Regions from separate parts of the Diaphorobacter sp. JS3050 genome, predicted to be linked through region 2. Evidence: riboswitches for the same ligand, from Rfam matches in the RefSeq annotation. Region 2 holds a riboswitch; the other holds the start of a gene.
What was found. Region 2 has a riboswitch for S-adenosylhomocysteine ahead of ahcY (adenosylhomocysteinase). Riboswitches for the same ligand answer to the same signal wherever they lie in the genome.
Positions count from the first base shown of each region.

Region 1: it holds a riboswitch for S-adenosylhomocysteine, as region 2 does, so the genes downstream of both, metH (methionine synthase) here and ahcY (adenosylhomocysteinase) in region 2, are expected to answer to the same signal.

Region 1 is NZ_CP053553.1:189,386-201,523, reverse strand. Features, by position in the region: gene HND92_RS00870 (murein L,D-transpeptidase) at 1-1,521, opposite strand, end outside; gene metH (methionine synthase) at 1,557-4,295, opposite strand; S-adenosyl-L-homocysteine riboswitch at 4,348-4,426, opposite strand; gene HND92_RS00860 (helix-turn-helix domain-containing protein) at 4,493-4,732, opposite strand; gene HND92_RS00855 (hypothetical protein) at 4,844-5,602, shown strand; gene HND92_RS00850 (class III extradiol ring-cleavage dioxygenase) at 5,765-6,592, shown strand; gene HND92_RS00845 (hypothetical protein) at 6,589-7,128, shown strand; gene HND92_RS00840 (PACE efflux transporter) at 7,221-7,715, opposite strand; gene HND92_RS00835 (PPK2 family polyphosphate kinase) at 7,848-8,783, shown strand; gene HND92_RS00830 (Glu/Leu/Phe/Val dehydrogenase) at 8,964-10,268, shown strand; gene HND92_RS00825 (porin) at 10,621-11,601, shown strand; gene HND92_RS00820 (CaiB/BaiF CoA-transferase family protein) at 11,609-12,138, opposite strand, start outside.
Region 2 is NZ_CP053553.1:866,261-878,398, reverse strand. Features, by position in the region: gene HND92_RS04365 (DUF6776 family protein) at 1-610, opposite strand, end outside; gene rpsI (30S ribosomal protein S9) at 752-1,144, opposite strand; gene rplM (50S ribosomal protein L13) at 1,155-1,583, opposite strand; gene HND92_RS04350 (serine/threonine-protein kinase) at 1,737-3,623, opposite strand; gene HND92_RS04345 (23S rRNA (adenine(2030)-N(6))-methyltransferase RlmJ) at 3,839-4,729, shown strand; gene HND92_RS04340 (septal ring lytic transglycosylase RlpA family protein) at 4,774-5,490, opposite strand; gene HND92_RS04335 (DUF4124 domain-containing protein) at 5,510-6,133, opposite strand; gene metF (methylenetetrahydrofolate reductase [NAD(P)H]) at 6,203-7,042, opposite strand; gene HND92_RS04325 (TlyA family RNA methyltransferase) at 7,039-8,037, opposite strand; gene ahcY (adenosylhomocysteinase) at 8,150-9,580, opposite strand; S-adenosyl-L-homocysteine riboswitch at 9,647-9,728, opposite strand; gene HND92_RS04315 (peptide chain release factor 3) at 9,867-11,492, shown strand; gene HND92_RS04310 (HAD-IIB family hydrolase) at 11,510-12,138, shown strand, end outside.

The DNA of each region.
Region 1 (12,138 bases), 680 kb from region 2:
GGCGAGCTTGCGGTCATGGCCGTACAGGTCGCCATAGAAGTGCGGACGGCCGTCCTGCACCACCACGGTGATGTGCGTGATGATGACCGGCACCGGATGCGGCAGCCGTACGAACACGGGCTTGGGCTGCGCCATGGCCGCACGGATGCGCTCCACGGTCCAGGTGGGATCGTCCTGCAACACGAACTGGGCGAGCGCCACCGGCTCCTCGACACGCACGCAGCCGTGGCTCAGGTCGCGCCGGCTGCGGCCGAACAGCGTGGGCGCCGAGGTGTGGTGCAGGTAGATGTTGTCGTTGTTGGGCAGCACGAACTTGATATCGCCCAGCGCGTTCAGCGGCCCCGGGCGCTGGCGTATGCGCGCCTGGCCTGCCAGCACGGCGCCCAGCATCTCGGGTGTGGCGTCGGTGCTCACCCCCGCCGCGCTGACGAACTCCATGCCCTGCCGGGCCAGGTAGCCCGGGTCGCGGCGCAGGCGCGGCACGGTTTCGCCGCGGGCGATGGACGGCGGGATGTTCCAGTACGGACTGAATTCGATGGACTGCATGTCCTCATCGAACAGCGGCGTGCGCGTATCCAGCGCCTTGCCGACGATGACCGCCATGGACAGGCGCAGCGTGATCCTGCCGCCCGCGTACTCATAGGCGCGCAGGCGGTATTCGGGCACGTTCACGGCGATCATGCGCGGGCCCTGCAGCACGGGCGTCCAGCGCAGACGCTCCATCTGCAGCGCGATCTGCTCGGCGCGTGCGGCCGGGGGCACATTCAGCGCCGCCAGCGTGGTCGCGCCCAGCACCCCGTCCGCCTCCAGCCCGTGGCGGCGCTGGAAGGCCGTGACGGCCTCGACCAATGCGGGGGTATATTGCGCTGGCGCGGACGCTGCGGGCGGCTCGCCCGTGGGCTGCGGCGGCAGGTCGCCCAGCGCCACCAGCCGCTCGGCCAGCACGCCCAGGCCCTCCCAGGGCTGGCCCGGCGTGAGCTTGCGGCCCGGCAGCGCGGGCAACGGCTGCGCCCAGGCAGGGTGAGCGCCCATCGCGCGGTACTGCGCCAGCAGTGCGCGCAGCGCCGGGTACATGGGCACGCGAGGGATGGCCGCGTCCCGCGCCTGCTGGATCTGGCCGTCGGCCAGCGCGGTCTGCAGCGCGGCGCGCAGGTCGGGCTGGGGGCGGCGGGAGTGGTCGTAGCGCTCGTTGAGCCGTGCCGGATCGATGCGCCCGCCGTGCAGCTCATACAGGTAGCGCTCCACGGCCTGCGTCAGCTCCTGGTCGAGCGCCACGGCGCAGGCGGCATCCAGGCCGCGGGCGGCTGCGGCCGCCAGCGCATCACTCAGGTGCTGCGCGCCATAGTCGGCCGGCTCCAGCCCATCGGCTGCGGCTTCGTTGAGCCAGCGCACCGCTTCATGCGCAGCCGGCAGGGGGCGCCCATCAGCCGTCAGCCAGGACGGGTTCGCCCAGGCAACCAGCGGCATCCAGGCCGCCAGCAGCAGGGGTGCAGTGTGGTGTGTCAGCAGGCGCAGGTTCATGGGTCGATCTTGGCATGGCCTGTGCCGACCAGGCGCTATAGACCCAGATTCGGCGCAAGCGCGCGCTCCACCTCGGCCAGGGGCACTCCGCTGCGCTGGGCCATGTCCTGCACCTGCGCATCGTCGATCTTGCCGACGCTGAAGTAGGTGCTCTCGGGGTGGCTGAAGTAAAAGCCGCTCACACTGGCCGCGGGCGTCATGGCGTAGCTGTCGGTAATGTCCATGCCCACGTCGGCCGTGCCCAGCAATGCAAACAGCGGCTTCTTCACCCGGTGATCGGGGCATGCGGGGTAGCCCGGCGCGGGGCGGATGCCCACGTACTTCTCGGCGATCAGTTCGTCGTTGGACAGCCGCTCGCCCGCCTGGTAGCCCCACCAGTCGGTGCGCACGCGGTGGTGCAGCCATTCGGCACCGGCCTCGGCCAGGCGATCGGCCAGGGCCTTGAGGGTGATGGCGCTGTAGTCGTCGTGGTCGGCCATGAACTCGGCCACCTTGGCATCCACGCCGATGCCGGCAGTGACGGCAAACGCGCCAATGTGGTCGGCCTGCGTGGGTGCGCCACCCTCCGGGCGAGGCGCGATGAAGTCGGCCAGGCAGCGACTGGGGCGCATGCGGCCCTCGGCGTCGGGCTGCTTCTCGGCCTGCTGGCGCAGGCCGTACCAGGTGAGCACGACCTTGTCGCGCGCGGCATCGGCATACAGCTCGATGTCGTCATCGCGCACGGTGTTGGCGGGCCAGAAGCCCACCACGGCGTGGGCCGTGAGCCAGCGGCCCTCCACGATCTTCTTGAGCATGGCCTGTGCGTCGCGGAAGACGCGCGTGGCTTCCTCGCCCACCACCTCGTCCTGCAGGATGTCGGGGTACTTGCCGGCCAGGTCCCAGGTCTGGAAGTACGGTGCCCAGTCGATGAAGGGCACCAGCTCGGCCAGGTCGATGTTCTTGATCACGCGCCGGCCGATGAACTTGGGCGCCGGCGGCTGGTAATGCGCCCAGTCGATGCGCGTCTTGTTGGCGCGGCACTGCGCCAGCGGCCACACCGGCGTCTTCTTCTTGTTGGCATGCAGGTGGCGCACATGGTCGTAGTCGGCCTGCACCTCCGCCAGGTAGCTGTCCTTTTGCTCGCCCAGCAGGCTCTGCGCCACGCTCACGCTGCGCGAGGCATCGGGCACGTAGACCACGGGGCCCTGGTACTGCGGCGCGATCTTGACGGCCGTGTGCACGCGCGAGCAGGTGGCGCCGCCGATCAGCAATGGAATCTTCTTGATGCGGAAGTACTCGTCCTTGTCCATCTCGCCGGCCACGTACTGCATCTCTTCCAGGCTGGGCGTGATCAGGCCCGACAGGCCGATGATGTCCGCGCCTTCGGCCTTGGCGCGCGCCAGGATTTCATGGCAGGGCACCATCACGCCCATGTTGATGACCTCGAAGTTGTTGCACTGCAGGACGACGGTCACGATGTTCTTGCCGATGTCATGCACGTCGCCCTTCACGGTGGCGATGACGATCTTGCCCTTGCTGGACACGTCCAGGCCGGCGGCTTCCTGCTGGCGCTTTTCTTCCTCGATGTAAGGGATCAGGTGGGCCACGGCCTGCTTCATCACGCGGGCGCTCTTGACCACCTGCGGCAGGAACATCTTGCCCGCGCCGAACAGGTCGCCCACGATGTTCATGCCGTCCATCAGCGGACCTTCGATCACGTGCAGCGGGCGGCCGCCGCCTTGCACCACGATCTGCTGGTAGGCCTCCTCGGTGTCTTCGACGATGAAGTCGGTGATGCCGTGCACCAGCGCGTGCGACAGGCGCTCACCCACGGTTTTCGGGTGCTCGGGCGTGCCGCGCCACTCCAGCTTCTTGCTGTCGTCCTTGGCGGCACCCTTGGCGGCCTCGGCGATCTCCAGCAGGCGTTCGGCCGCGTCGGGGCGGCGGTTCAACACCACGTCTTCCACACGCTCGCGCAGCTCGGGGTCGAGGTCGTCGTAGACGCCGACCATGCCCGCGTTGACGATGCCCATGTCCATGCCGGCCTTGATGGCGTGGTACAGGAACACGGTGTGGATCGCCTCGCGCACCGGCTCGTTGCCGCGGAAGCTGAACGACACGTTGGACACGCCGCCCGACACCTTGGCGCCCGGCAGATGCTGCTTGATCCAGCGCACGGCCTCGATGAAGTCCACGGCGTAGTTGGCGTGCTCTTCGATGCCCGTGGCGATGGCGAAGATGTTGGGGTCGAAGATGATGTCCTCGGGCGCCATGCCCACCTCGTCCACCAGGATGCGGTAGGCGCGCTCGCAGATCTCGGTCTTGCGTGCGAAGGTGTCGGCCTGGCCCTTCTCGTCGAAGGCCATGACCACGGCAGCCGCGCCGTAGCGGCGGATCAGCTTGGCCTGGCGCTTGAACTCCTCCACGCCCTCCTTCATGCTGATGGAGTTGACGATGCCCTTGCCCTGCAGGCAGCGCAGGCCGGCCTCGATGACCTCCCACTTGGAGCTGTCCACCATCACCGGCACCCGGGCGATGTCGGGCTCGGAGGCGATGAGGTTCAGGAAGCGCACCATCGCGGCCTTGCTGTCCAGCATGGCCTCGTCCATGTTCACGTCGATGATCTGCGCGCCGTTTTCCACCTGCTGACGCGCCACCGACAGTGCCTGCTCGTACTGGTCGTTCAGGATCATGCGCGCGAACGCCTTGGAGCCGGTGACGTTGGTGCGCTCGCCCACGTTGACGAACAAACTGCCCTCACCAATAAAAACCGGCTCCAGGCCGGAAAGTTTCATGGGAGGGAGGACGGAAATATCAGACATGGCTCACCTGTGGCTGTGGAGATGCGGCAGGCGAGCGTCGTTGATTGTGCAGATGCCCAAGCCTGACGGGCAGTGACACGCCCGCTGCAACGCTCCTTGGGAAACGGCGGATTTTACTGATTTGCCTTCTCGCGTTGCACAACAGGGTCAGGCGCACCGCCAGACGCGGCTCAGCTGCTTGTCAGCCGGTCAAGTTCCAGCCCTGCACTGGGGGCATCGCAAGCGCGGCACCAATCTACGAAGAGCATCACGTCCACATAACTTTCGCCACGCTCTATCTTCGATACGAATGACTGCCCCACCCCCAGCCTCTGCGCCAGCTGCACCTGCGAGAGACCCGCTTGCTTTCGCAAGGCAGCCAGGCCATCCCGAAGGGTCTGGTAACGCGGGTGATAGACGGTGATTGACACCCGCGCATGCTTTATCCCAAATTGGAATAGTCCATTTACGACTATTTACGCTACATTGCGCGACGGGGCGGTGCGCTGTGCCCTGCCCCCACAACACAACAGAGGGTAACCATGACAACGAAGTTTCGACTTGCAGGGTATTCGGTTTTGGTAGCAGCAACACTTTTGACCGCCTGCGGGGGCGGTGGCAGCGACGACGCTTCCACTGCTACACCTACTCCTGCACCACCACCTGCCGCGACCAGCGCGGAAGGGTTCTGGATGGGCAAATCGGCGGCAGGCTATGACGTTGCCGTGGCCGTGCTGGAAAACGGTGACACCTGGGGCGTCTATACCAGCGGCAGCACCCTCTACGGTGCCCTGCAGGGCAAAACCACGTCATCGAACGGTGCGTTGACGGGGTCTGGGCGCGAGTTCAACCTCTTGTCCAATTCGGTAAGCCAAGGCTCCTACAGCGGCACCTACACGGCCAAAAACCGGCTTGATCTGCGGCTGTCCGACGGAAACAGCTTTTCGGCCACTTACTCCACCTTCTATGACCAACCCACCTCGCTGTCGGCGCTGGCCGGCACCTACCGCGGGTACGGTGTGGGAACGGGCGCGCCGGTGCAGTGGCTGGCAGTCACCATCAGCGCGTCCGGTGCTGTCAGCTATCCGACAACACTGGGCTGCAGCGCCAGCGGCTCCGTCACGCCCCGCGCCAGCGGCAAAAATATTTTTGATCTGCGCATCACCTTCTCGGGTGCCAGTTGCACGCTGGGCAACGGCGCCACGGTCTCTGGCGTGGGCTACTACGAAAGCGGCAAGCTGATCGCCATGGGCTTGCTGCCATCGCAAACCGCTGGCTTTATCTTCAGCGGCAGCAAATAAGCAGCCCGCCACGGCACCGCAGGCGCCCCTGCGGTGTGGCGATCAAGGTAGCAGTGACGACGCTGGCACTGCGGGCAACGCGCCGCATTCGATCACCCGGGTAATGACTGTGTTGCAGCAACAGGCTTTGAAAATCTCGCCTCCAGGCTCAAACTGCTGCCCATGACAAACGCCCACACCACCACCGCCCGCATGCCCACGCTGTTCATCCCGCACGGCGCGGGGCCGTGCTTTTTCATGGACTGGAACCCGCCCGACGCCTGGGACAAGACCGCCGCCTGGCTGCGCAGCATTCCCGCCAGCCTCCCCGCCCGGTCCAAAGCCATCGTGCTGGTGACCGCGCACTGGCTGGCGCCGCAGCCCAGCATGAGCACGGCAGAGCAACCCGGCATGCTGTTTGACTACTACGGGTTTCCGGCGCACACCTACGAGCTGACCTACCCCGCGCCTGGTGCGCCCGCACTGGCCGAACGTGTGGGCAGCCTGCTGGCCGGCGCGGGCTTTGCCCCGGGGTATGACGGCGAGCGCGGCTACGACCACGGCACCTTCATCCCGCTGAAGGTCGCCTTCCCTGATGCCGACGTGCCCGTGCTGCAGCTGTCGCTGCTGCAAAGCCTGGATGCCGCCGATCACATCCGCCTGGGCCAGGCGCTGGAGCCCCTGCGCGGCGAGGGCGTGCTGATCATCGGCAGCGGCATGAGCTACCACAACATGCGCGGCTACGGCGACCCGCGTTCCACCGCCATCGGCGAAGCGTTCGACCGCTGGCTGGGCGAGACCGTGGCCCTGCCCGCGCCCGAGCGCAACGCCCGCCTGGCCGCCTGGGACACTGCTGCCGGCCCCAGCGCGCGGCAGTCGCACCCGCCGCGCGCCGAGGAGCACCTGCTGCCGCTGCATGTGGTGGCGGGCGCGGCCGGCGACAGCCGCGGCGCCAAGGTGTTCACCGACCGCGTGATGGCGGTGGACATCTCGGCCTTCCGCTTCGAGTGACAGGCTACGCAAGTCAATTGCTGCCCTGCGCCATCGGCCCGGCCGGCGCCCGCGACCGCTGGCTGCTGCAGATCAACGCGCAGTCCACGCTCGTTCTGCCAGAGCCGGGGGACAAGGACGCCCCCAGCCTGACCATGCCCGTCGGCACGGAGCAGCTGGCGGCGGGGTGGCGGCGTGGCAACCCGCCCACGCTGCTGCAGATTGAGCAGGCCATCGAGGCGATCGAGGACGCCGTCATGCCCGCCCGCGCCCGTTTCCCCGCGGCACTGCAGCTGGCCACGCGCGACCCGCACGTGCATGCGCTGAGCGCGCTGGCGACCAGGCCTGGCACCGCGGAGGCTGCAAGCACAGCGGCTGGCGACTGGCTGGGCATAGCCGCCGTCGAGCAGCTATTCAACCGCCTGGCCGCCCGCGCCGGCGGCCGCCCGGCGTCGCAAGACGCGCTGCCTGTCGATGGCGCCAGCGCCGCGCGCCTGCTCATCCTGCGCGAGCTGCTGCACCACTGGGGCCTGCCCGGCGTGGCCCTGGTCGGCTGACGCGGCCGGCGCGCCCGGCACCGGGCAAGCCCCGTCGAAAAAGTGCCAAAAACGGCTCCAGCGCTTATTTGGCAGGCGCCTGCAGCTATGAATCAAGTAGCGCTTGTCACGCCCGCTGCGCCCGCAGGCGGTGCAGCAGGCCGGGCCTGCGCCGATGCCGGCAGGCCGAAGACGCGGTCAAACGCCCAGTTGAACGTGTAGGTATAGACCAGAAAAAACAGCAGCAGCCCGGCCTCGAGCACCGTGGCCTGCCACAGGCTGACGTTGAACCACCAGGCCATCAGCGGGATCAGCACCAGCGCCAGCCCGCCCTCAAAACCCACGGCGTGCACCACGCGGCGCAGCACCGACCGGCCCTTGACGCTCTGGCGCGCCTCCCAGCGCTCGAACAGCAGGTTGAATGCCAGGTTCCAGACAATGGCCAGCGTGGAAGCCACCACGGCCATCGCGCCCGACGCGCCCGCACTCTGGCCAATGGCCATGAACAGCAGGCTGGAGACAGCGATGGCGATGGCTTCATAAAGGGTGACAAAAAGCACCCGACGCCATGGCCCCTGCAGGCCGACGGCATGTGTTGTTGCACTCATGCGCCGAAGTATAGGTAGCCTGGTTTACCCGCACCGCTGCGGGGCCGCGCTGCCCGGCCTGGCGCCACAATAGGGCGACAGACATCTGTTTGTCACTTTTCAGACCCCCGTCACCCCCTTCAAGGAGCGCCCATGTCCGATCAGCAGCCGCTGCAGCAGCCCTTCGACATCGCAGACAACAGCCTGGCCAAGCTGTGGCGCCAGTGGCATCCACGCGACTTCGCCGTGGAAGGCAATGGCACCGGCAATGGCAAAAACAAGAACGGCAAGCATGGCGATGACGACGGCGGCAACTCTTTGCGCCTGAAGGACTTTGACCCGGGCGCCAAGCCTTTCTCGTGCGGCGACAAGGCCCAGGACAGAGCCCGCGTGGACGAGCTGGCGCTGGAGCTGGACGCGCTGCAGGACCTGCTGTACGCCGACCGCCGCTACAAGCTGCTGGTGGTGCTGCAGGGCATGGACACCGCCGGCAAGGACGGCACCGTGCGTGGCGTGTTCGGCCGCATGAGCGCCCTGGGCGTGCATGCCGTGGGCTGGAAGGCGCCCACCGAGTTCGAGCGCGCGCACGACTACCTGTGGCGCATCCACCGCCAGGTGCCCGGTGCGGGCGAACTCACCGTGTTCAACCGCAGCCATTACGAGGACGTGCTGGTGCCCGTGGTGAACGGCTGGATCACGCCCGAGCAGCAGCGCCAGCGCTATGCGCACATCAACGACTTCGAGCGGCTGCTGGCCGAAACGGGCACGGTGGTCATGAAGTTCATGCTGCACATCAGCAAGGACGAGCAGCGCCAGCGCCTGCAGGAGCGCCTGGACGACCCCACCAAACACTGGAAGTTCGACATGGGCGACATCCAGGTGCGCGAGCAGTGGGACGCCTACCAGCGCGCCTATGAGGCCTTCCTGCCCGCGACGCACACCCCGTGGGCGCCGTGGACCATCGTGCCCGCCGACTCCAAGACGCACCGCAATCTGATGATCGCCAGCGTGCTGCGCGGCGTGCTGCAGCGGTTGGAACTGCGCTACCCACCGGGCGACCCCGCGCTGGAAAATTTCACAGTCAAATAGGGCTCTAGCGCTTGCATGACAAGCGCCAACAGCTCCTTTTAAAGGAGCAAATTTCACCATGGCGCGGGCATGGCAAGGTTATGCATCGAATGCATTAGATGGAAACATGGCGGCGTTGGACAGCCCTGGGCGACAGGCATAAAGTGCTTCGCTTGGTAGACATTCCCCAAGGAATTCCGCATGTCCAACACCCCCAACCCACCCCTTCCCACCCACGCGCTGCCGTCCTATCTGGACCCCAACCACCTCGGCCCCTGGGGGGTGTATCTGCAGCAAATCGACCGCGTCACCCCTTACCTGGGCAGCCTGGCGCGCTGGGTGGAGACGCTGAAGCGCCCCAAGCGTGCGCTGATCGTGGATGTGCCCATTGAGCTGGACAACGGCACCATCGCCCACTTCGAGGGCTACCGCGTGCAGCACAACGTCAGCCGAGGCCCGGGCAAGGGCGGTGTGCGCTTTCACCAGGACGTGACCCTGTCCGAAGTCATGGCCCTGTCGGCCTGGATGAGCATCAAGAACGCGGCCGTGAACGTGCCCTACGGTGGCGCCAAGGGCGGCATCCGCGTCGACCCCAAGACCCTGTCGAAGGCCGAGCTGGAGCGCCTGACGCGCCGCTACACCAGCGAGATCGGCATCATCATCGGCCCCTCCAAGGACATTCCCGCGCCGGACGTGAACACCAACGCCCAGGTCATGGCCTGGATGATGGACACCTATTCCATGAACGTGGGCACCACCGCCACCGGCGTGGTCACGGGCAAGCCCGTGGACCTGGGTGGCTCGCTGGGCCGCGTGGAGGCCACGGGCCGCGGCGTGTTCACCGTGGGCGTGGAGGCCGCGCGCCTGACCGGCATGGCCATCGAGGGTGCGCGCGTGGCCGTGCAGGGCTTTGGCAACGTGGGTGGCACGGCCGGCAAGCTGTTTGCCGAGGCCGGCGCCAAGGTGGTGGCGGTGCAGGACCACACCGGCAGCATCCACAACGACAAGGGTCTGGACGTGCCGGCGCTGCTGGCGCACGTGCAGCGAACCGGCGGCGTGGGCGGATTCGCCGGTGCCGAGCCCATGGCCAACGACGCCTTCTGGGGCGTGGCCTGCGACATCCTGATCCCCGCAGCGCTGGAGAGCCAGATCACCAAGGACAACGCGGGACGGATCCAGGCCAAGATGGTGATCGAGGGCGCCAACGGCCCCACCACCCCCGAGGCCGACGACATCCTCAACGACAAGGGCGTACTGGTGCTGCCCGACGTGATCTCCAACGCCGGCGGCGTGACGGTCAGCTACTTCGAGTGGGTGCAGGACTTCTCCAGCTTTTTCTGGACCGAGGACGAGATCAACGCCCGCCTGGTGCGCATCATGAAAGAGGCCTTCGCGGGCGTGTGGCAGGTGGCGCAGGAGAACAAAGTCACGCTGCGCACGGCGACCTTCATCGTGGCCTGCAAGCGCATCCTGCATGCGCGCGAGATGCGCGGCCTGTACCCCTGAAACGGCCCGCTCCGTGCGCAAGGCGGCCTGCGGGCCGCCTTTTTCTTTGCCTGCCCTTCCCGGCCCCGGCGCACGCGCATACGGGACATCGCGGATGGCGCGCGCGCACCCCATTTTTATAATCGGCCGTGCAGACTGCCCTTGGCGGCCTGCATGCGCCCTTTTGTTCGGGCGGGCCGCAGTCCCTGTGGCCACCTGGAATCCCGAACCGTCTGCCGGGCGCGTCATCGCGCTGGCCATTCCTGCGATGGCCAGTTTCATCGCTCTCCCTGCTGCCTGCGGCAGCGCCACGCCCATGCCTTCCCCGCGAGGGAGCGGCAGGGCGTTTCATCACACAAGGAGTCTCCCCAGGATGCGCATGTCCCAATCCCTGCCTCTCAGTTTTGCCACCCTCGCCGCCCTCGCCCTGCCGGCCACCGCGCAGTCGCAAGTGACCATCAGCGGCTATCTGGACACCGGCGTCTTTCGTGACTACGACAAGACCCGCAAGCTGGGGACGATCCAGCGCAGCCATCTGGCGGTGGCCGGCACGGAAGACCTGGGCGGTGGCCTCAAGGCCAACTTCCGCCTGAGCACACGCTTCGAGCTGGACACGGGGCAATCCGAAGGGGCGGGCAGCAAGCCCTTCTGGCATGACGAATCCACCGTGGGCCTGCAGGGCGGCTGGGGCCAGTTGCGCCTGGGCCGCGCCCTCAGCGCGATGTGGAGCCAGGAATGGAAGTTCGACGCCTTCTCGAACTTCAACCGCATTGCCTCCACCGCCTGGCACATGGCCCACTACTACACGCCTACCGACCGCGCCAGCAACAACGGCGCCGCGGAATATGGACGCATGACCAACGGCATCTACTACGACTCGCCCACCTGGGACGGCTTCTCGTTCAATGCCAGCGCCTCGACCGAGCGCACCCAGGCGCCCGGCCGCGACGGGCGCGGCGGCTCGGTGGCACTGAACTACGACCAGGGCCCGGTGGCCGCCATGGTGGGCTACGAGCGCAACGGCAGCGGTGACAAGGACCTGTTCCTGGGCGGCCTCTACCGCCTGGGCGCCGCCACGCTGATGATGGCCTACGACCACAGCCGCGCGGGGAGCAGCCCCGATACGTCGCGCATGGTGTCGGTGGGCGGCAGCTACGCCCTGGGTGTCACCACGCTGCGCGCCAGCTACGGTCGCCAGCGGCTGAACGACGGGGTAACCCACCACATGGCGTCACTGGGGGCGGAGTACCACCTGTCCAAGCGCACCATGCTCTACGCGAGCCTGGGGCACCAGCGCTACGAACACAACCCCTCGCGCACGGCGTTCGGCGTGGGCGTGGCCCACGCCTTCTGACGCTGCCTCAGAGCACGCGCTGCGCGCGCAGCGCCTGCAGTTGCGCGGCATCCAGCCCCAGCCGCTCGCGCAGCACCTCGTCGGTGTGCTGACCCAGTGCGGGCGGGGCATAGCGCAGGGTGACGGGCGTATCGGACAAGCGCAGCGGGCTGGCGGTGGTCACCACGCGGTTGACCACTTCGCCGGCCGGCGGCTGGGCGCCGGGGTAGCGCTGCTGCTCCACGCGCAGTCCGCGTGCGCGCACCTGCGCATCGTCGAACGCCTGGCCGACGTGGTTGATCGGGCCACAGGGCACGGCCTTGTCCTCCAACAGCGCGATCCAGGCGGCCGTGGGCCGCGTGCGCGTGAGGGCGGCCATCAGAGGGATCAGCGTCTCACGGTGGGTCACCCGGCCGGCGTTGGTGGCAAAGCGTTCGTCGCCGGCCCAGTCGGTGCCCGCCGCTTCGCAAAAGCGCGCGAACTGCCCATCGTTGCCGATGGCCAGCAGCATGTTGCCGTCCTGCGTGGGAAAGTCCTGGTAGGGCACGACGCTGGGGT
Region 2 (12,138 bases):
GAACCCGTCGGTACTGCCGGAACTGAAGCGGCTGGATGACCGCTGGAGACGTGGAGGACCACTCCGCCCCGTTCAGCGTGCCCGCCAGCAGCAGTTCCAGCCGACCCTTGAATTCCGGCGCATTGCGCATGGGCTGCATGGCCAGCACCTGCCAGCGCAACTGCCCACCTCCCTCCAAGGTCTCGGCGTGCAGCCCGCGGATGGTCAGGTTGCCAGGCTTGCCGGTGGGGGTCAGCTTCTCGAAGAAGCCCAGGTCCTCCCGCAGGCTGCGGTTGTCGGCTTCGAGTTGCCGCAGTTGCTCCAGCAGGCGATCCATGGCCGCCTGCTCGGCTATGCGCAGGCTGCCCGCGGCTTCCTGCTTTTCGTGCTGGAGACGGTTGTGCTCGCGCAACTGCGACACCTCTGCACGAAGGCGCTGCAATTCCTCCCGGCTGCCCGCGTCCAGCCCGGCGATCCGCTTGCCCAGGTCGAAGGCCCACAGCGTCATGGCCGCGCACAGGCCCAGGACGATGGCCACGGCCGCCCAGCGCAGCGGCCACGGAAGCGCGCTGCGCACGGTGACGCGCGGAGCGGAGATCGTGAGGCGGCGGCGCAGCAGTCGGTAACGCATGGGCAGTGCACGTTTCTTTCAGTGGGATGGTCGCCGCCCGCGGCAACGCCCAAAAACAAAAAAACCGCCCCGAAGGGCGGTTTCTGCAGTCTGCAGCACGCCGAGGGGCGCTGCAGCATAACGCAAGGCAGTGGCCGAGGCTTAGCGCTTCGAGAACTGCTTGGCGCGGCGTGCGGAGTGCAGACCGACCTTCTTACGTTCGACTTCACGAGCATCACGCGTCACGAAGCCGGCTTGGCTCAGTGCGGGCTTCAGCGTCGCGTCGTAGTCGATCAGAGCGCGGGTGATGCCGTGGCGGGCAGCGCCAGCCTGGCCGGATTCACCACCGCCGTGCACGTTGATCTGGATGTCGAAGGTTTCGACATGGTTGGTCAACGCCAGGGGTTGCTTGGCAATCATGATCGAGGTTTCGCGGCCGAAGTACTGCTGAATGTCTTTGCCATTCACAGTGATCTTGCCGGAACCCTTCTTCAGAAACACGCGGGCGACGCTGGACTTGCGACGGCCGGTGCCATTGTTCCATTCACCAATCATTCAAGGCTCCTTAGATTTCCAGCGCTTTAGGCTGCTGAGCGGTGTGCGGATGTTCCGCGCCGCCGTACACCTTGAGCTTCTTGATCATGGCGTAGCCGAGCGGGCCCTTGGGCAGCATGCCCTTGACGGCCTTTTCCAGCGCGCGGCCGGGGTGCTTGGCTTGCAGATCGCGGAAGTTCGTGGCCGTGATACCGCCGGGATAACCCGAGTGGCGGTAGTACACCTTGTCCAGGGACTTGGTGCCGGTGACCTTGAGCTTGGAGGCGTTGATGATGACGATGTAGTCGCCGGTATCAACGTGAGGCGTGTAAATGGCTTTGTGTTTGCCGCGCAGACGGAGGGCAACTTCGCTGGCTACCCGGCCGAGCACCTTGTCGGTGGCGTCAATCACAAACCACTCGTGCACGACCTCAGCGGGCTTTGCGCTGAATGTGGACATGAGTTTCTCTTTTCTAGAGGTGGTTTGGCGGTCCTTTTCCACGGTCGGTGCTTTTCTGATGAAAGCCTCTTAGGTGGGATGTGCGCTTCGCCGCGGGACCTAAAAATCGCTGCGAAGCCGGCCATTATACAAAATCGACCGCTGCGCAGTGCCCTACTGCGAGTAAAGCTGTCGCCTGTGCTCCTCGGCTTCCTGCCGGCGGCGGTTTTCCACGCAAACGGGATGGTTGGCCAGCCCCGGCTTCTGGCATTGCTCGTGAATGCACAAGGGGCGTGCAAAGAAACTGGATGCCTCGCAGGCCTCGTCAGGCCCGGGCACCCTTGCGGGCACCGCAGGGCGTGACGGCGCAGGGGGAGGTGGCGCCGGCTCGGGAGCCGGAACCACAGGGGCGGGCGCTGGGGCAGGCGCGGTCGCCTCGGCAGCCTTGCGCGCAAGCCGGGGTTTGGAGACGGCCGCCGGCCGGGCCTCAGCCACCGACGCAGCCTCTGGCTGCATTGCCATTGCCGCCGACGCGGGGTCCGCCGCCTCATGCGACACCATCACCACCTCTGCCGGCTCCGGTGCTGGCGCTGGTGACGCAAGTTCCGTGATGATCTCGTTTTCGGGGGTATACCGCGGCGCGCTCTCCCGGCCTCCCCACCACGGACTGCTGGCGATGACCAGCAGCGCCAGAGAGGCAGCCATACCCCACACCAGCCGTGCCCGTCCGCCATGACCTGCTCTGGCAACACGGGGGGCTGATGCATGGCGTGCAGCCTTCTGGGGGCGGGGTGCGCGCGCGCGCGTCGGGTGGCGTGTACCGGTCGGCGCGTCATGTTGCGGCATCTCGCGCGTATCTGCGAAGGCCTGCGTGTCGCCCGCATCGGCAACCGTTTCCGCAAACACGGTCGCAGGCTCCACGGTTGACACCATGAGGTCTGCCGGCGCGCTAGCCGACGCCGCCACAACGGTGGCGGCCTGCGGCCGGGAATCCTGCGGCTGCGACATCGCCGTGAGGTCGATCATCGGGACTGCCACGCCCTGCGCATCCTTGCTCGAGGGCTCCACCCAGATGGAGCCCAGTTCGGCACGGAAGTCGAACCCGTCCAGTCCCGCGGGCGCCGCCGTCATGCCCATCGTCTGCAGGAACGCGTCGATCGATTGCGGACGGTCTTGCGGCTGCAGCGCCAGGCATTGCGACACCGCATCGACGAACGGACGCGAGTATTCCACGCCGAACTGCTTGCGCACCGTGCGTGCTACGCGGGAGAACGACACCATGCGGTCACGTATGGCACGCAGAGTAGCGGGCAGCGGCGTGTCGTTGCACAGGCAGCCATGCACGACGGCGCCCAGCGAATACAGGTCGCTCCACGGCCCTTGGTGCAGGTGCGATGCCGCGTCCGTGTACTGCTCTATGGGCGCGTAGTTGACTTTGAGCACGGCCGTGTGCTTCTGGTCCCGGTCGCTGATCGCATGCCGCGCGGCGCCGAGGTCCAGCAGCACTGGTGGGCCATGGTCCTGCAGGAAGATGTTGTCCGGCGAGATGTCGCGGTGCAGCGTCTGTCCATCGTGCAGCACCCGCAACGCGCTGGTGACCGACCACAACACCTTGCGCAGCCATTCCTCGGGGGGCGGCGTGCGCATGTGCGCGCGCGCCTGCTTGAGGGTCAAGCCGCTGTACAGGGGCATGACCATGTAGGCCGTGTGATTGGCTTCCCAGAACCGGAAGACCTTCACCAGCGAGGGATGGTCGAACTGCGCCAGCAGGCGCGCCTCGTCCACGAACGAGGCCAGGCCCGCCTGGAAAGACTGCTCGTCCGACGAGGAACGCACCCAGAGCGAATGCCCGTCCGCGCGGCCCGCCAGGGCGGCAGGCATGTATTCCTTGATCGCGACGAAACGCAGCAGGGAATGGTCGAACGCCTGGTACACCATGCCGAAGCCACCCACGCCCAGCAGCGCCACGATCTCGAACTCTCCCAACCGGGTGCCCGCCGGGAGGGCGTCGACGTGGTGCGCGACGCTGGCGGGCGTGAAGCGGGGGGGGAGCGAAGACATGGAGTGCGTTGCGGACAAGGGATGCGGATCAGCGAGGGCAGCGAAGTCTAACGAGGAAGCGGAGGAAGCACCGCGGCACGCCGCAGCGGACGCCATGATGCGCCAGGCAGCCAGGCCGACGCGCAACAAAGCGCATCCTGTCTGCCAAAAACATCACTTCCCGTACCAGGCGGACCCGCATTGTGCCCGCGATGGCGCTGGTTACCATTGGGTGCATGTTCAGTTACCGCCACGCCTTCCACGCAGGCAACCACGCCGATGTGCTCAAGCACACGGTGCTCATTGCCACCTTGCAACACCTTCTACAGAAAGACGCGGCCCTGACCGTTCTGGACACCCACGCCGGCGCGGGCCTGTACCGGCTCGACGGAGACTATGCCTCCACCAGCGCCGAATCCGCGGACGGCATCCTGCGCCTCGTGCCGCCAGCGGCTCCTCCCGCCCTGGCACCCGCGCTGCAGGACTACGTGGACATGGTGCGCGCCTTCAACCAGGGCGATGCCACGCGCGTCTACCCCGGCTCGCCCTTCATCACGCAGCGCCTCTTGCGCGCCCAGGACAAGCTCAAACTGTTCGAGCTGCACCCCACCGACGCCCGCTCCCTCGCAGGCAACATAGCCCAGCTTGAAGCAGGCAGGCAGGTGGCCGTGCTGCAGGAGGACGGTTTTGAGGGTGTCAAGAAATTCATCCCCCCACCGGCCCGCCGCGCGCTTGTACTGTGCGATCCCAGCTATGAAATCAAGAGCGACTACCTGCGCGTGCAGGCGCTGTTGCAGGATGCGCTGAAGCGCTTTGCGACCGGCGTGTATGCCGTCTGGTACCCCATCATTCCGCGGGCGGAGGCGCACGATCTGCCGCGCCGGCTCAAGACGCTGGCCCAGAAGGCGGGCAAGCCCTGGCTGCATGCGACGCTGACCGTGAAATCCAGCAAACTGGCCTCCCCTGCGGCCGGCGAAGGCGCGCGCCGGCCCGGCCTGCCGGCCAGCGGCATGTTCGTGGTCAACCCTCCCTTCACGCTGCAGGGCGTGCTGCGCGAGGCGTTGCCGCAGATGGCACAACTGCTGGCCCAGGACCGCAACGCGTCCCACACGCTGGAGGTGGGTTAAGCCCCCGGCCAGCGGCGCCCGCACGATCCCTGGGACGCCGTGGTTTAGCGCCGCCGGGCCCGGCTCTTGCGGGGAGTAGTGCGCGCTGCGCCCTGATTTGTGCGCGCTTGCGCGGCGCCCGCTGGAGCAGCGGCCGGCGAGGCTGCGGGCGTGGACGACGGGTCCAGCTCCGGCAGATCTTCGGGGCAGCTGTCGTCGTCCGGCCCCATGTGCCAGATCTCCACGGGCTTGATGCCCAAGCCCACCATGCCCAGTTCCTGCGCCGCGGCCTGGCTCAGATCGATGACCCGGCCTGGCGCGAACGGTCCGCGATCATTGACGCGCACCACCACCACCTTGCCGTTGACCAGGCTGCGCACGCACACCCGCGCCCCGAAAGGCAGCGTGCGGTGCGCGGCGGTGAGTTCCCCACAGTCAAAACGCTCGCCGCTGGCCGTGCGCCGGCCATGCAGGCTGCCGCCGTACCAGGAGGCCAGCCCGCGCCCGAGCAGCACGCCGCTTTCTTCCTCGTCTTCGCGGCCGCGCTCGATGGCGGTATCGGCTTCACGCGGAGAAGACGGTGCCGAGCGCACCCTGCCCTCCTTGCGAGCCCGCGGCGGGGCCGATACACCGGAGTCGGGTGGGCTGTCCGCCTGCGCGCCCGCCGGTCCCGGCAGTGCCTGCGACGGGCCATGTGCTATTACAGGGGGCGCATCGGCGGGTGGCGCCGCGCAACCCGCCAGCACGGCCGCCAACAGCACGCCGGCCAACCACCGTCCCATGCGGCCGGGATGAAAAGGGTCAGAAGTCGCCGCAGCGGGTGATGACGTTGGTCTCAAAACGGCGCAGATCATTGCGTTCACCCGGTGTCAGGTCGGTGCGCGCTCTCTTGGCGGCCAGGATGCGTTTGGACTCCGCGCATTGCAGCGCCTTGCGGCTTTCCTGCTCCTCCTGCGCCAGTTGGGCTTGTTCCTCGCGCTCGCGCTCTGTGCGGCGCTGGCTGCGTGCCTCGCGGCGCTCGCGGTAGTAGCGCGAGGCGGCATCGCTCTCCTCGTCGCTGCAGTCGCGCCGGTATTCGCGCTGCATGCCTGCGATGACGTCGTAGCTGGAGCCGTTGGCCGATGCCCCGCGGATGCTGTTTTGCAGCGTGCGGCAGCGCCCGCTCATGTAGCTCTCGTATTCCGGCACCTCGCGCATCGCACTGCTGCGCCGGGACGGGGTGGGCGCGTAGCTGCGGGGCTCTGCACGCGGCTCCACCGGCCCCGCCGAGACGGCGCTGGTCACCATGCCTTTCGGGCACGGGCGCGCCAGGGTGTAGACGGCGCCCTGCTCGTCGCGGCAGGAATAGCGCGTCTGCGCCGACGCGGGCGATGCCATCGCAAGCGACAGCGTGGTGAACAGCAGGAAGGCAATGACGGGACTCATACCGCAAACGCGCAGGGGAAGGAGGAAGAGGACGGGAAAAAGCTGCCGATATTACCCACCCCCGCCGCTTCAGAGCCCCAGGCGGTCGCAGATTTCCAACGTGGCCGCGCTCTGGTTCATGGTGTAGAAGTGCAGGCCCGGCACGCCCTCGCGGCGCAGTTGCTCGCACAGGTGCGTGACGACATCCAGGCCGAAGGCGCGAATGCTCGCCACATCGTCACCATAGCCCTGCAGGCGCAGGCGGATCCAGCGCGGGATCTCGGCGCCGCAGGCGTCCGAAAAGCGCAGCAGCTGCGACGCGCCCATGATCGGCATGATGCCCGGCACCACGGGCACGTCCAGCCCCAGGCGGCGCACGTCCTGCACGAAGCGCAGGTAGGCGTCGGCATTGAAGAAGTACTGTGTGATGGCCGAGTCGGCGCCCGCGCGCACCTTGGTGGCAAAGGCCTGCAGGTCGGCATCCGACGAACGGGCCTGGGGATGGACCTCGGGGTAGGCAGCCACCTCGATGTGGAAGTCGCGCCCCGTCTCGGCGCGGATGAACGCCACCAGATCGCTCGCGTAATGGAACTCGCCCCCGATGCCATAGCCACTGGGCAGGTCGCCGCGCAGCGCAACCAGGCGCTTCACGCCCATGGCTTTCAGCTCGGCGAGCTGCGCGCGCACGCCGTCCTTGGTGGCGCCGATGCACGAGAAGTGCGAGGCCGCGCTCACGCCCTCGGCGAGGATTTCGCGCACCGTGCCGAAGGTGCCCGCCTGCGTGGAGCCCCCCGCGCCGTAGGTGACGGAGCAGAACTCGGGCCGGCGCGCATACAGCTGCTGGCGCACGGCGCGCAGCTTGTCGGCGCCTTCGGGCGTCTTGGGCGGAAAGAATTCAAAGCTGACCGGAAAGGCCGTGGAAAGGCTCATGCCTTCCTCCTTGCATGGATGAAGAACTCGCGATTGCCGTCGCCCCCCTCGATGGGGCTATCGATCCAGGCCACCACGTGCAGCCCCAGCTCCGTGCAGCAGTCGCGGATGCGCTGCTCGATCTGCGGATACAGCTGCGGGTCGCGCACGATGCCGCCCTTGCCCACTTGGCCGGGCTGCAACTCAAACTGCGGTTTGACCAGCATCAGCAGCTGGCCCTGCTCTTTCAGCAGGGGCACCAGCGCAGGCAGCACCAGCGTGAGCGAGATGAAGGACAGGTCGCCGGTGACGAGATCGAACGCTGGGGTGATATCCACACCCTCGCACTCGGGACGGCGGCGGCGCTGCACGGGCAAAGAGCCCTCGGCGCGTGCCTTGGCCTTGGCGGCGCGCTCGGCCTTGAAGCTCTCGATCTCATGCTCCTTGGCGTCGTCGCTGTCGTCGTACTCATCGTCCACCATGCCGCCGTTGCGCATCCAGGCGTAGGGGGCCTGGGGCTGGGTGTCGTTGTCTTCCGCGTCCTCGATGACTTCGGACAGCGCCACATCGCAGGCGTCGTGCAGCGCCTCGGGCGTGAGGGCACGGGCATTCAGGCCCTCCACACACACCACGCGCGGGTCGGCGCGCAGCCGCTCGTGCAACTGACCATGACCCACGTCCACGCCAATCACCTGGGCAGCGCCATGTGCCAGCAGGCAGTCGGTGAAACCGCCGGTGCTCTGCCCCACGTCCAGGCAGCGCAGGCCAGCCACTTGCATGCCCGTGGCCGCCAGCGCGCCTTCAAGCTTGAGGCCGCCGCGCGAGAGGTACTTGGCCTCCGCAGCGTCCAGCAGCTGCACCTCGACCCCCGCAGGAATGTCGTCGCCGTTCTTGGCCACCTTCTGCCACGGCAGCGTGGGCGCCAGGCGCCACTGCACGCCGGCGGCAATCAACCGCTGGGCCTGCGACCGGGTGGCCGCGTAGCCGCCTTCCACCAGAAATACGTCCGCGCGCATCGCGCTATCCTCTCATATCGATAGCTGGCAGCGCTTGCAGCGAGCCAATTTCAGCAATTTTTCATGCTGAAAACGACTACTGGCAAGCGCAAGCAGCTATGCTTTTTAACAATCAATAGCGGTAGGTGTCGGGCTTGTAGGGGCCCTGCTTCGGCACGCCGATGTAGGCGGCCTGCTCGTCGCTCAGCTCGGTCAGCATGGCGCCCACCTTCTTCAGGTGCAGGCGCGCCACCTTCTCGTCGAGGTGCTTGGGCAGCACGTAGACCTTGCCCACGTCGTAGCCCTCGGGGTGGGTGAACAACTCGATCTGCGCGATCGTCTGGTTGGCGAACGAGTTGGACATCACGAAGCTGGGGTGGCCCGTGCCGCAGCCCAGGTTCACCAGGCGGCCCTTGGCCAGCAGGATGATGCGCTTGCCGTCCGGGAAGATCACATGGTCGACCTGGGGCTTTATTTCTTCCCACTGGCAGTGCTCTTCGAGCTTGGCGACCTGGATCTCGTTATCGAAGTGGCCGATGTTGCAGACGATGGCCTGGTCCTTCATCGCCTTCATGTGCTCGAAGGTAATGACGTCGCGGTTGCCCGTGGTGGTGACGAAGATGTCGGCCTTGTCGGCGGCCCACTCCATGGTCACGACCTTGAAGCCTTCCATAGCGGCCTGCAGGGCATTGATGGGGTCGATCTCGGTCACCCACACCTGGGCGCTCAGGGCGCGCAGCGCCTGGGCCGAGCCCTTGCCCACGTCGCCATAGCCCGCCACCACGGCCACCTTGCCGGCGATCATCACGTCGGTGGCGCGCTTGATGCCGTCCACCAGCGACTCGCGGCAGCCGTACAGGTTGTCGAACTTGCTCTTGGTCACCGAATCGTTCACGTTGATCGCACGGAACAGTAGCGTGCCCTTGGCCGACATTTCCTTGAGGCGGTGCACGCCGGTGGTGGTCTCTTCGGTCACGCCGATGATCTGGGCGCTCTTGCGGCTGTACCAGGTGCTGTCCTCGGCCAGCTTGGCCTTGATGGCGGCGTACAGGATGCGCTCTTCCTCGCTGCCGGGGTTGGCCAGCACGGAGGCGTCCTTCTCGGCGCGCTTGCCCAGGTGCATCAGCAGCGTGGCGTCGCCGCCGTCGTCCAGGATCATGTTCGGGCCTTCGCCCTCGCTGCCCTTGGGACCGAAGTCGAAGATGCGGTGGGTGTAGTCCCAGTAGTCCACCAGGGTCTCGCCCTTGATGGCGAACACCGGCGTGCCGGTGGCGGCAATCGCGGCGGCGGCGTGGTCCTGGGTGGAGAAGATGTTGCACGAGGCCCAGCGCACGTCGGCGCCCAGGGCCTTGAGGGTCTCGATCAGCACGGCCGTCTGGATGGTCATGTGCAGCGAGCCGGTGATGCGTGCGCCCTTCAGGGGCTGCTTGGCCGCGAATTCCTCGCGGATGGCCATCAGGCCGGGCATCTCGGTCTCGGCAATGCGGATTTCCTTGCGGCCCCAGTCGGCCAGGGAGATATCGGCAATCGCGGAGTCGGCTGGGGACTTGAGAACAGCGCTCATGGTGGTTTCCTTGATGGGTATCTGAAAAAACCGCGCCTGGGGGATGGGGCTCACCGCACCGCAAGGCGTGGGTGAGCGTCGTTGCTGGGTATGACTTCCGAGCCTCGCGCCCCGCCGTGCTGGGGACGCTGCAACGCTCCTCGGAAAGTGCAAGATTATACCGGCGCCCCCGCACCACGCGCTGCGCCGTAGAATCCCCGCCCAATGCCAGGGCGCTCCCGCAGGGTGCGCCCGCCTCTTCTCGCACCGGCCGCAGCGTACCGCGCGGCCCTCACCCAGAATCACTGTGTCGTACGCCCCAGAAACCCGGCGCCGCCGGACTTTTGCCATCATCTCCCACCCCGACGCCGGCAAGACCACGCTGACGGAAAAGCTGCTGCTGTTCTCCGGCGCCATCCAGATCGCCGGCGCCGTGAAGGGCCGCAAGGCCAGCCGCCACGCCACGTCCGACTGGATGGAGATCGAGAAGCAGCGCGGCATCTCGGTGGCGTCGAGCGTGATGCAGATGAGCTACCGCGACCATGTCATCAACCTGCTGGACACGCCGGGCCACAAGGACTTCTCGGAAGACACCTACCGCGTGCTCACGGCCGTCGATTCGGCCCTGATGGTGATCGACGCGGCCAACGGCGTGGAGGCGCAGACGCGCCGCCTGATCGAGGTCTGCCGCCAGCGCGACACGCCCATCATCACCTTCGTCAACAAGATGGACCGCGAGGTGCGCGACCCGCTGGACATCCTCGACGAGGTGGAGCGTGAGCTGGGCATGCCCTGCTGCCCCATCACCTGGCCCGTGGGCCAGGGCAAGAGCTTCGGCGGCATCATCAACCTGCGCACGCAGACCATGACGGTGTTCGCCCCCGGCAGCGAAAAGCGCCCGCAGGACTTCGAGGTCATTCCGCTGGCCGATGCCGACAAGCTGCGCGCGCGCTTCGGTCAGGCCTTTGACGACGCACTGGAAAGCATGGAGCTGGCGCAAGGTGCCTCGGCGCCCTGGGACCATGAAGCCTTCCTGGCTGGCAAGCTCACACCGGTGTTCTTCGGCTCGGGCGTGAACAACTTCGGTGTGATGGAAGTGCTGGATGCGGTGGTGGACATGTCGCCCCCGCCCGGCCCGCGCAAGAGCTCGCTCGTCGTCAACAAGCAGACCGTCGAGAAGACCATCCTGCCCGAAGACAAAGGCTTTTCGGGCGTGGTGTTCAAGGTGCAGGCCAACATGGACGCCAACCACCGCGACCGCATCGCCTTCGTGCGCGTGGCCAGCGGCAAGTACACGCCCGGCATGAAGCTCAAGGTGCAGCGCACCGCCAAGGAACTGCGCCCCACCAGCGTGGTCACCTTCATGAGCCAGCGCCGCGAGGCGGTGGAAGAGGCCTACGCCGGCGACATCATCGGCTTCACCACGCACGGCGGCGTGCAGCTGGGCGACACCATCACCGACGGTGCCAACCTGCAGTTCACCGGCCTGCCGTTCTTCGCCCCCGAAATGTTCATGACCGTGGTGCTGAAGAACCCGCTGCGCACCAAGCAACTGCAGCAGGGCCTGATGCAACTGGGCGAGGAAGGCGCCATCCAGGTCTTCAAGCCCGAGGCCGGCGGCAACATGCTGCTGGGTGCCGTGGGCCAGCTGCAGTTCGAAGTGGTGCAGCACCGTCTGAACACCGAATACGACTGCGACATCCGTCTGGAAGCCTGCCAGTACACGGGAGCCCGCTGGATCACCGCCGACACGCCGGCCGAACTGCGCGAGTTCGAGAACGCCTACCCCATGCGCATGGCGCGCGATGCGGCGGACACGCTGGCCTATCTGTGCACGAGCCCATATGACGTACGGCTGGCGCAGGAGCGGTTCCCGAAGATTCACTTCCATCCGCTGCGGGAGCATGCGGGGTTGGCGTTGCAGAACAGTTGACGCGACCCCCATCCGCCATGCACCCTCTTGCCTCATGGGACGAGTTGGCGCGCACGTGCATCACCGGCGTGCTCACCGACATCGACGACACCCTGACCACCGATGGCGCCATCACCGCCGATGCCCTGCAGGCGCTGGCCGACCTGAAAGCCTCAGGGCTGCACGTCATTCCGATCACGGGCCGGCCGGTGGGCTGGAGCGAGCCTTTTGCCGCTGCCTGGCCGGTGGACAGCATCGTTGCTGAGAACGGTGCGGTGGCGCTGCTGCGGGCGTCCCGAAATTTTGCCCCAAATGGCCTACAGTCCCCGTGCGATAAGCGCGAGCAGCTATTAAAGTTGTATCAACAGGACGCCGCCACGCGCGCCTCCAACTTCGCGCGCATGCAACAGGTGCTGGCCGAGATTGAAGCCGCCGTGCCCGGCGCCCGGCGCGCCACCGACTCGCCGGGGCGCGAGACGGACATCGCCATCGACCACAGTGAATTCACGCACCTGCCCCAGGCGGCCATCGACCAGGCTGTCGCCCTGATGCATGCCGCGGGCATGAACGCCACCGTGAGCAGCATCCACATCAACGGCTGGTTTGGCGCGCACAACAAGCTGGAGGGTGCGCGATGGATCGTGCGCGAGCTGTTCGGGCGCGATCT